2 regions of the Arthrobacter sp. NicSoilC5 genome follow, and region 2 is predicted to be linked to the other one. Evidence: predicted binding sites of a transcription regulator. Region 2 holds the regulator's gene; the other holds the start of a gene.
What was found. The regulator HrcA, encoded in region 2, represses chaperone genes, less so after heat shock. The targets are predictions, from matches to a motif close to TTNGCACTCGNNNNNNNCGAGTGCNAA.
Positions count from the first base shown of each region.

Region 1: groES (co-chaperone GroES) is a predicted target of HrcA. The motif match lies at 3,062-3,088, and genes of this name have one in related genera.

Region 1 covers NZ_AP024660.1:1,602,364-1,606,904, forward strand. Annotated here, with positions in the region: gene LDO22_RS07425 (ATP-dependent DNA ligase) at 1-158, opposite strand, end outside; gene LDO22_RS07430 (dihydrofolate reductase family protein) at 229-831, shown strand; gene groL (chaperonin GroEL) at 922-2,532, opposite strand; gene groES (co-chaperone GroES) at 2,612-2,905, opposite strand; gene LDO22_RS07445 (hypothetical protein) at 3,161-3,541, opposite strand; gene LDO22_RS07450 (class I SAM-dependent methyltransferase) at 3,596-4,541, shown strand, end outside.
Region 2 covers NZ_AP024660.1:785,146-789,686, reverse strand. Annotated here, with positions in the region: gene hemW (radical SAM family heme chaperone HemW) at 1-138, shown strand, start outside; gene LDO22_RS03615 (DUF4870 domain-containing protein) at 198-608, opposite strand; gene LDO22_RS03610 (DUF3097 domain-containing protein) at 728-1,579, opposite strand; gene hrcA (heat-inducible transcriptional repressor HrcA) at 1,751-2,764, shown strand; gene dnaJ (molecular chaperone DnaJ) at 2,853-3,980, shown strand; gene LDO22_RS03595 (16S rRNA (uracil(1498)-N(3))-methyltransferase) at 3,983-4,541, shown strand, end outside.

The DNA of each region.
Region 1 (4,541 bases), 820 kb from region 2:
CGGCCCTGACGGGGCTTGGCACTGAGCAAACCCACCGCCGTCGGGATCTCCGCGGGTTCCAGCCGGCGCAGGAGGTGGGCCAAAGCGTCCACTTTCGCGAGCCGGGACCGGGTCGATGCGACGGTTTTCGTGGTGTCCACGAACTCAAGGAGCAGCATGGCACCATCCTGCCACGGGCACCGGACCGGGACACTGGACAGAGCCCCGGTGCGGGTCCACAATGTGCGCGTGGGGATCATCGTGGCGAACCTGTTCATCACCCTCGACGGCGTGTACCAGGCGCCGGGCGGCCGTGAAGAAGACCCCGAAGGCGGATTCGCGTTCGGCGGCTGGCAAGCGCCGGTGTCCGACGACGAGGCCGGCGCCTCGATAGCGGACGAGATCAGCCGGATGGATGCCCTCCTCCTCGGCCGGAAGACCTATGACATCTTTGCGTCCTACTGGCCGCACCAGTCCGGTGACATAGCCGATGCCCTAAACCGGGTCCCCAAGTTCGTTGTCTCCAGCACGCTGGCGGACCCGGACTGGGCCGGCACCACAGTCCTGCCGGATGCCGCGGCCGCCGGCGGCCTCCGGGACGGGTTCGGGCAGCTGCACATGTTCGGCAGCGGGATGCTGATCCGTTCCCTCCTGGCTGCCAATGTGCTGGACCGCCTCCACCTCTGGCTGTACCCGGTGGTCCTGGGCCAGGGCAAGCGCCTGTTCGATGAGGGAACGGTTCCCTCCACTTTCACGCTGGCCGAGCAGGCCCGCAGTTTTCCCAAGGGTGCGGTGTCGCTGGTGTACGAGCGTGCCGGAGAAGTTGAGACGCGGGAGATGGACGCCGGCTAAGCGCCCACCGCCCCAGAAGCAGCAACGCAAAAGGCTGGCCCGGCAGATGCCGGACCAGCCTTTTCAGCGGTAGGCCGCCAGGGCGCAGCGTTAGTGGCTGTGGCCTGCGTGCTCGTCCTCTTCGGCCGGCTTCTCCACGACCAGGGTCTCGGTGGTGAGAACCAGGGCGGCGATGGAGGCCGCGTTGCGGAGGGCTGCACGGGTGACCTTGACGGGGTCGATGACGCCCGCGGCAATCAGGTCCTCGTACTCACCTGACTTGGCGTTGAAGCCGTTGTTGGTCTCAAGGTCGGCAACCTTGGAGGTGACAACGTAGCCATCGAAGCCGGCGTTCTGCGCGATCCAGCGCAGCGGCTGCACCAGTGCGCGGCGGACGATGCCCACGGCTGCGGCGGCGTCGCCTTCGAGGGCCTTGACGGAAGCGTCCTCATCCAGTGCCTTGAGGGCGTGGATCAGGGCGGAGCCGCCGCCGGCAACGATGCCTTCTTCGAGGGCAGCGCGGGTGGAGGACACAGCGTCCTCGATGCGGTGCTTCTTTTCCTTGAGCTCAACCTCGGTGGCAGCGCCGACCTTGATGACTCCGATGCCGCCGGCAAGCTTAGCCAGGCGTTCCTGGAGCTTTTCGCGGTCCCAGTCGGAATCGGTGCGGGTCAGCTCGGCGCGCAGCTGGGCAACGCGTGCAGCGACGTCCTCGGCAGAACCGGCGCCGTCCACGATGGTGGTGTTGTCCTTGGTGACCGTGATGCGACGGGCGGTACCCAGCACCTCCAGGCCCACGGAGTCCAGGCTGAGGCCCAGTTCCGGGGAGACAACCTGCGCACCGGTGAGGGTGGCGATGTCCTGCAGCATGGCCTTGCGGCGGTCGCCGAAGCCGGGAGCCTTGACGGCTACGACGTTCAGGGTGCCGCGGATGCGGTTGACGATCAGCGTGGACAGGGCCTCGCCCTCAACGTCCTCGGCGATGATGAACAGCGGCTTGGAGCTCTGCAGCGCCTTTTCGAGCAGCGGCAGGAATTCCTGGATCGAGGAGATCTTGCCCTGGTTGATCAGGATGAGTGCGTCCTCGAGGACTGCTTCCTGGCGCTCCGCGTCGGTGACGAAGTACGGGGACAGGTAGCCCTTGTCGAACTGCATGCCCTCGGTGAGGACCAGTTCGGTCTGGGTGGTGGAGGACTCTTCGATGGTGATGACACCATCCTTGCCCACCTTGCCGAAGGCCTCGGCGAGCAGTTCGCCGATTTCGTCGCTCTGCGCCGAGATGGCGGCAACGTTGGCTACCTGGGTGCCTTCGACCGGGCGGGCGTTCTCCAGCAGGCGGGCGGCCACGGCCTCAACCGCAACCTCGATGCCGCGCTTGATCTGGCCGGGGGCAGCGCCGGCTGCAACGTTGCGCAGGCCTTCCTTGACCAGCGCCTGTGCCAGGACCGTGGCGGTGGTAGTGCCGTCGCCGGCAACATCGTTGGTCTTGGTCGCTACTTCCTTGGCCAGCTGTGCGCCAAGGTTCTCGTAGGGGTCGTCCAGCTCGACTTCGCGGGCGATGGTGACGCCGTCGTTCGTGATGGTGGGGGCACCCCACTTCTTGTCCAGGACGACGTTGCGGCCGCGGGGGCCGAGCGTCACCTTGACGGTGTTCGCGAGCTTGTCGATGCCGGCCTCAAGGGACCGGCGGGCAGCGTCGTTAAACGCAAGCTGCTTTGCCATGGTTTTGTCCTTTCAAAGACAGAAACCCCGCACTGCCGGCCAGCGTGAGCATGGCCGGCAGCACGGGGATCCGGAAGAGTTACTTGACGACGATTGCCAGGACGTCGCGGGCGGACAGCACGAGGTACTCGGTGCCGCCGGTCTTGACTTCGGTTCCGCCGTACTTGGAGTAGATGACGACGTCGCCAACGGCTACGTCAACGGGAACGCGGTTGCCATCTTCGAAGCGGCCGGGGCCTACTGCGACAACTTCGCCTTCCTGCGGCTTCTCCTGTGCGGAGTCCGGGATGACCAGGCCGGAAGCCGTGGTCTGCTCGGCTTCGAGCGGGCGGACAACAATACGATCCTCAAGAGGCTTAATAGAGACCGACACTCGGACCTCTCCTTTTCGTCAGCAAATTCGTGGACTGGAAAGCTTTTCGCCGTAGCTGGCAAACCGTCGTCGCGGTGCCGGCAGCAGCATGGCTGGCAGCTCTTCATGTGTTAGCACCCTCCTAGGGAGAGTGCTAATGAAGACTCTATGTATGAGTTAGCACTCGGTCAAGGTGAGTGCCAACGTTTCGTCATGGGCGTACAGCCCGGGGCGGACGACGGCAGGTGGCCGGGGACGCGAAATGGCGCCCTGTCCCTACCGGCCCAGGTCGTCGAAGTCCACGTCCTCGCCGCCCTCCGTGTCGCTGCCGCCCTGCTTCCGTCCCCGGAAGAGCACCCAGCCGGACACCGCTGCGGCGAGCAGCGCAGCAGCGAGGAAGAAGATGCTCCCGGCCCGCGCGCCGTCGTACAGCCCGCGGATGTCCCGGGCCTCCTGGGTGTTGTCCTGGACGTCGTTGCCTCCCACCGAGTAAACGGTGGCGTTGAACGTATCGAGCAGGAAGATGATCACCAGCAGCGCGATGCAGACCACGGCCACGACGGCGGCGGCGATCAGCACAGGACGGGCGAACCTGGCCGGATGGCGGTCCCCGGACTCGTGGTCGCCGGTCTCGCGGGGGGCTGCGCTCTCATCCATGGATTCAACACTATCCGCATCCCGGCCACGCGCTCCTCCACTAGGCTGGAACCCATGGCTCACGCTCCCCAGGACCAGATTGCACAGGACCAGATCGCACCATTGCTGACCCCCGAAGGCTGGGAGTTGCTGGCGTCCTTGGGCCCCTACCGGGACGAGGACTCTTTCGAGCTGAACTCCGCGCTCCGGAAAGCCGGACACCCCGCCGGGCTCGTGTCCGCCGTCCTGACGCAGTCACGGCTGCGCACCAAGGCAGAGGGGAAATTCGGGGAGTTCGCCCGGCAGATGCTGTTCACCCAGGCGGGCCTGGAGCAGGCCACGCGCCTCAACGTCGCCGCCCACCACGCCCAGCGGTTCGCTGCCGCGGGGATCAGCCGCGTGGCGGACCTGGGCTGCGGCCTCGGCGCCGATTCCCTGGCGCTGGCCTCCCTGGACATCAATGTCACCGCCGTCGAAATGGACGAAACCACGGCGGCGTGCGCCACGGTGAACCTCATCCCGTTCCCCAACGCCACAGTGGTGCATGCGGATGCGGAATCGGTTCCGCTGGACGGGGTGGATGGCGTCTGGCTGGACCCTGCCCGTCGGGTCACCTCCACTTCCGGCACCAAGCGGATCTGGGACCCCGAGGCATTCTCCCCGCCGTTGTCCTTCGTGGAATCACTGGCCGCGCAGGGCAAGGCAGTGGGCGTGAAGATGGGCCCGGGCATGCCGCATGAATCCGTGCCCGCGGGCTGCGAGGCGCAGTGGGTGTCGGTGGCCGGTGACGTCACGGAGGTGACCCTGTGGTTCAACGCCGTGCGCCGGCCTGGAGTCCGCCGCGCCGCGTTGGTCCTGGGGCCGAAGGCTCCGGCGGAGCTGACCAGCCCGGAGGATTTCGGCGACGGCCCGTCAGCGCCGGTGGGACCGGTGGAGGGATACCTGTACGAACCCGACGGCGCCGTGATCCGCGCCGGACTGGTGGCGGACGTAGCACTGCAGCTCGGTGGCCACCTGGTGG
Region 2 (4,541 bases):
GCCGGACGGCACCAAATAGCCGGCCTGATTGCGGACGGCCTGGTGGAACCTGCCGCTGCCTTCCAGGGCCGCCTGGTCCTCACGCTCAAGGGCAGGCTCCTGGCGGACGCGGTAGTCCGCCGTATCCTGCCCGACTGACTGTACCCACGTCCGTCGGGCCCGTACCGCGGGGCCGGTGGCCCCGCGGGGAGGCGCGGCTACTTAATCCAGCGCAGGTTGTACTGGTAGCGGTGCGGCTGGCCCTTGTTGACGTGGATCCCTGCTGCCACGGAGAAGCAGGTGAGCGCCACCCAGATCAGGGTGGCGATGACCGCGAAGATGTTTCCCACATAAGGGATGAACACCAGGATGTTGGCCAGCACGGCGGCGATGGTGGGCGGCAGGCTGAAGTTCAGCGCTTCTTTGGATTCCTGCGCGGTGAACGGGCCGCGGTCACGGAAGATCAGGTAGATCAGCAGCGAGGGGACGCACCCCAGTATCCCGCCGAAATGCGCGAGCGTGGCCCATTGGCGGTCTTCGCTGGCCGTGAGCGGCAGCGCATTTGCGGGGACGCCATGGTACTCGGAACGGCCCTGGCCGTCCCTGTGATCACGTGCGTTTTCTGCCACAGTCTGTTCCTTCGGAGGTGCAAGTGGTGCTGACTTCATGTACGGGCGCGGTGTGCAGCGGCCTTCGGAAAAGGCGCTGCACTACCAAGAATACTGGCTCCCGGGCCGGGGCCCGGCCTTCAGGGGACGGTGAGGAAGTCGATGACTTCCTCAACCCGCCCCAGCAGCGACGCTTCCAGGTCCGCATAGGTACGGACCGCGCCCAGCAGTTTCTGCCACCCCAGCCCGATGTCCTCCTTGGTGGCGTGCGGCCAGCCAAAGGCCTTCAGGATTCCGGTCTTCCAATCCTGTCCGCGCGGCACGGCAGGCCATTTGTCGATCCCGAGGACCGCGGGCCGGATTGCCTGCCAGACGTCCACATAGGGATGGCCCACGATCAGGACATTTCCGGCCGCGCCGGGGGATGCCATGACGGCGTCGGCTATCCGGGACTCTTTGGAGTCAGGGACGAGGTGGTCAACGAGCACGCCGAGGCGACGGCCCGGCCCCGGTTTGAAGGCGGCAACTGCAGCGGTGAGGTCGTCAATGCCGTGCAGGGGTTCGACGACGATGCCTTCCACCCGAAGGTCGTCTCCCCAGACCTTTTCCACCAGTTCGGCGTCGTGCTTGCCTTCCACCCAGATTCGGCTTGCCTTGGCGACCTGGGCCCGCTGGCCGGCGACCCGGACGGAGCCTGAGGCTGTCCTGCCGGCGGCGGGGCCGGAGGCTGCCGGCCGGGCGGCGGGAGGCATCAGCCGGATGGGGCGGCCCTCAAGGAGGAAACCGAAGCCGAGCTTGAAGGACCGGGACTTCCCTCGGCGGTCCTCCAGCGCCACGACGTGCATGCCGCCGGACTTTTCCACCCGGGTGACGGCGCCTACCCAGCCCGACTGGACATCCTCGAGCACCATGCCCCGCTCCACCGGCACCTCGGGCAATTCCGCCTTGGCCGGGGCGGAAATGCCGCGGGGCCCCCAGTTTTGGTAATCCATGGATTCAATCCGCCTAGCGCTAGGTCCTCCGCACCGGAATTTCGCCCGGAGCGGTACCAATGCTAACAACGGGCCGAGGCATAATAGACTGTTAGCACTTAGGCATGTCGAGTGCTAACAGTGGTGGCGCCTGGCGGGGCATGCGCCCCGGACCATGGATGGAGGTGGAGAGTGAGCGAGCCACGCAAACTGGAAGTGCTGCGGGCCATCGTGGAGGACTACGTCCACTCCCGCGAACCGGTCGGGTCAAAGGCATTGGTCGAACGGCATCATCTTGGCGTTTCGAGTGCAACCATCCGCAATGACATGGCGGCCCTTGAAGACGAGGGATTGATCACGGCCCCGCACACCAGTGCAGGCCGGATTCCCACGGACAAGGGCTACCGGCTCTTTGTCGACCAGATCTCGGCCGTCAAGCCCCTGTCGGCAGCGGAGCGCCGGGCCATCCAGTCCCTCCTGGAAGGCGCAGACGACCTCGACGACGTCCTGGACCGCACCGTCCGGCTGCTGTCGCAGCTGACCAACCAGGTGGCTGTGGTCCAGTATCCGCACCTCAGCAAGGCACTGGTGCGCCACATCGAGTTCGTGCTCCTGGCCCCCCGTAAGGTGCTGGTGGTGCTGATTGCCAACAGCGGCAAGGTGGAGCAGCGGGTCATCGACGTCGGCCAGGACCTTGGCGACGACGCCCTGGCCGCGCTCCGTACCCGCTTCCTTGCCGCACTCGCCGGAACTCCGCTCAGCCAGCTGGCCAAGGCGCTCCCCGCCGTCGTGGCCGGCACCGCGCACGGCCAGTGCCAGGCCGCGCACGCCCTGGCACTTGGCCTCGAGGGGCTGGCGCAAAACACCAGGGAGGACCGGATGGTCATGGCCGGGACAGCGAACCTGGCCAGGTCCAACGTGGACTTCCCCCTCAGCATCGGCCCCGTGCTCGAGGCACTGGAGGAACAGGTGGTGATGCTGCGGCTGTTGAGCGAAATGGCCCAGGACCACCGCGGAGTCGCCGTCAGTATCGGAAGGGAAAACCCTTATGACGGCCTTGCCGAAGCCTCCGTCGTGGCCACCGGCTACGGCCCGGACAGCGCCGCGAAGGTAGGGATCCTCGGCCCAACCAGGATGGACTATCCCACCACCATGGCCGCCGTCAGGGCTGTGGCCCGCTACCTTTCCAGGATTTTGGGGCCCTGACTCTTCGCCGCCGGAGCCTTTTCCGGACCGGAACACAGAGCGGGGCCGCCCAAACTGAACGCAGTACAACAAGGAAGAGATACGAACTTTGAGCAGCCACTATGACGTCCTTGGAGTCTCACCCGAAGCTACGGGCGAAGAGATCAAAAAGGCCTACCGCAAACTGGCCCGCACCCTTCACCCGGATGTAAACCCCGGTGCGGACGCTTCAGAACGCTTCAAGGCAGTAACTCACGCCTACGAGGTCCTTTCCGACCCCCAAAAGCGGAGGATCTACGACACCACAGGCAACGAGAACGGCACGGACAACGGCTTCGGCGGTGCCGGTTACGCGGGCCAGGGCTTTGCTTTCCAGGACATCTTCGACACCTTCTTCGGCGCCGGTGGCACCTCCGGCCCGGCTTCCCGCGTCCGCCGCGGCCAGGACGCCCTCATCAGCGTCCGGATCGACCTCCGCGACGCCGTGTTCGGCGTGAACAAGAAGCTCGAAGTGGATACTGCCGTGGTCTGCCCCACCTGTGACGGATCCTGCTGCCGGCCCGGCACCCACCCCGAGCGCTGCGACATCTGCGGCGGCAGCGGCCAGGTCCAGCGGGCCGTGCGTTCCATCCTGGGCCAGGTCATGACGGCCGCCCCCTGCGGCACCTGCGAAGGTTTCGGCACGGTCATCAAGGATCCCTGCAACGAGTGCAGCGGCCAGGGCCGTATCCGCAGCCGGCGGTCGCTGACCATCAAGGTTCCCGCCGGTGTGGCCACCGGAACCCGGATCCAGCTCGCCGGGCAGGGCGAAGCCGGACCTGCAGGCGGACCGACCGGTGACCTGTACGTGGAAATCCGCGTCAACAATGACGCCACCTACGTGCGGGAAGGCGATGACCTCCACGCCACCCTGCACATCCCCATGACGGCGGCTGCACTGGGCACGGACGTCAGCCTGGAAACGTTCGACGGTACCCAGGACATCGACGTCAAGCCCGGAACACAGTCCGGCGAGATCATCACCCTGCGTGGCCTGGGTGTCACGCACCTGCGGGGATACGGCCGCGGGGACCTGAAGGTCCACCTCCAGGTGGACACTCCGGCCAAGCTCGACCCGGCACAGGAGGACCTCCTCCGGCAGCTCGCCAAGCTCCGCGGCGAACAGATCACCGAGGGCAAGCTCGCCGCCAGCGGCGGCATGTTCGCCAAGCTCCGGGACCGGCTCGGTAACCTGTAGCGGTGAGCAACCCCGTCTTCTTCACCTCCGCCGGTTCACTGGCGGGCATGGTGCCCGGCCAGCTCTTTGTCCTCGAAGGGGCGGAGGCCCGGCATGCAGTCACCGTCAAACGCCTGTCTCCGGGCGAGGCCGTGGACATTGTCGACGGCGCCGGCGCGCGCATGAGCGGCAAGGTCGCCTCCGCCGCGCCCACGGGACTTGAAGTGGAGTGCGGCGCACTGGCAATGGAAGACAGGCCGGACGTCCGTCTGGTGCTGGTTCAGGCCCTGGCCAAGGGCGACCGCGACGAACTGGCCATTGAAACGGCCACCGAGCTGGGCATCGATGCCGTCATACCCTGGCAGTCGGAGCGGTCCATCGTGCGCTGGAAAGGTGACAGGGCCGCCCGCGCCCACGCCAAGTGGGAGTCCACCGTGGCCGCCGCCGCCAAGCAGGCGCGGCGCGCCTGGATCCCCGAGGTCCGGGCCGCCGTCGATACTGCCGGGCTTTCCGCCGCCGTGGAGGGTGCAGACCTGGCCGTCATCCTCCACGAAGATGCCGTGCGTCCGCTACGGACCGTCC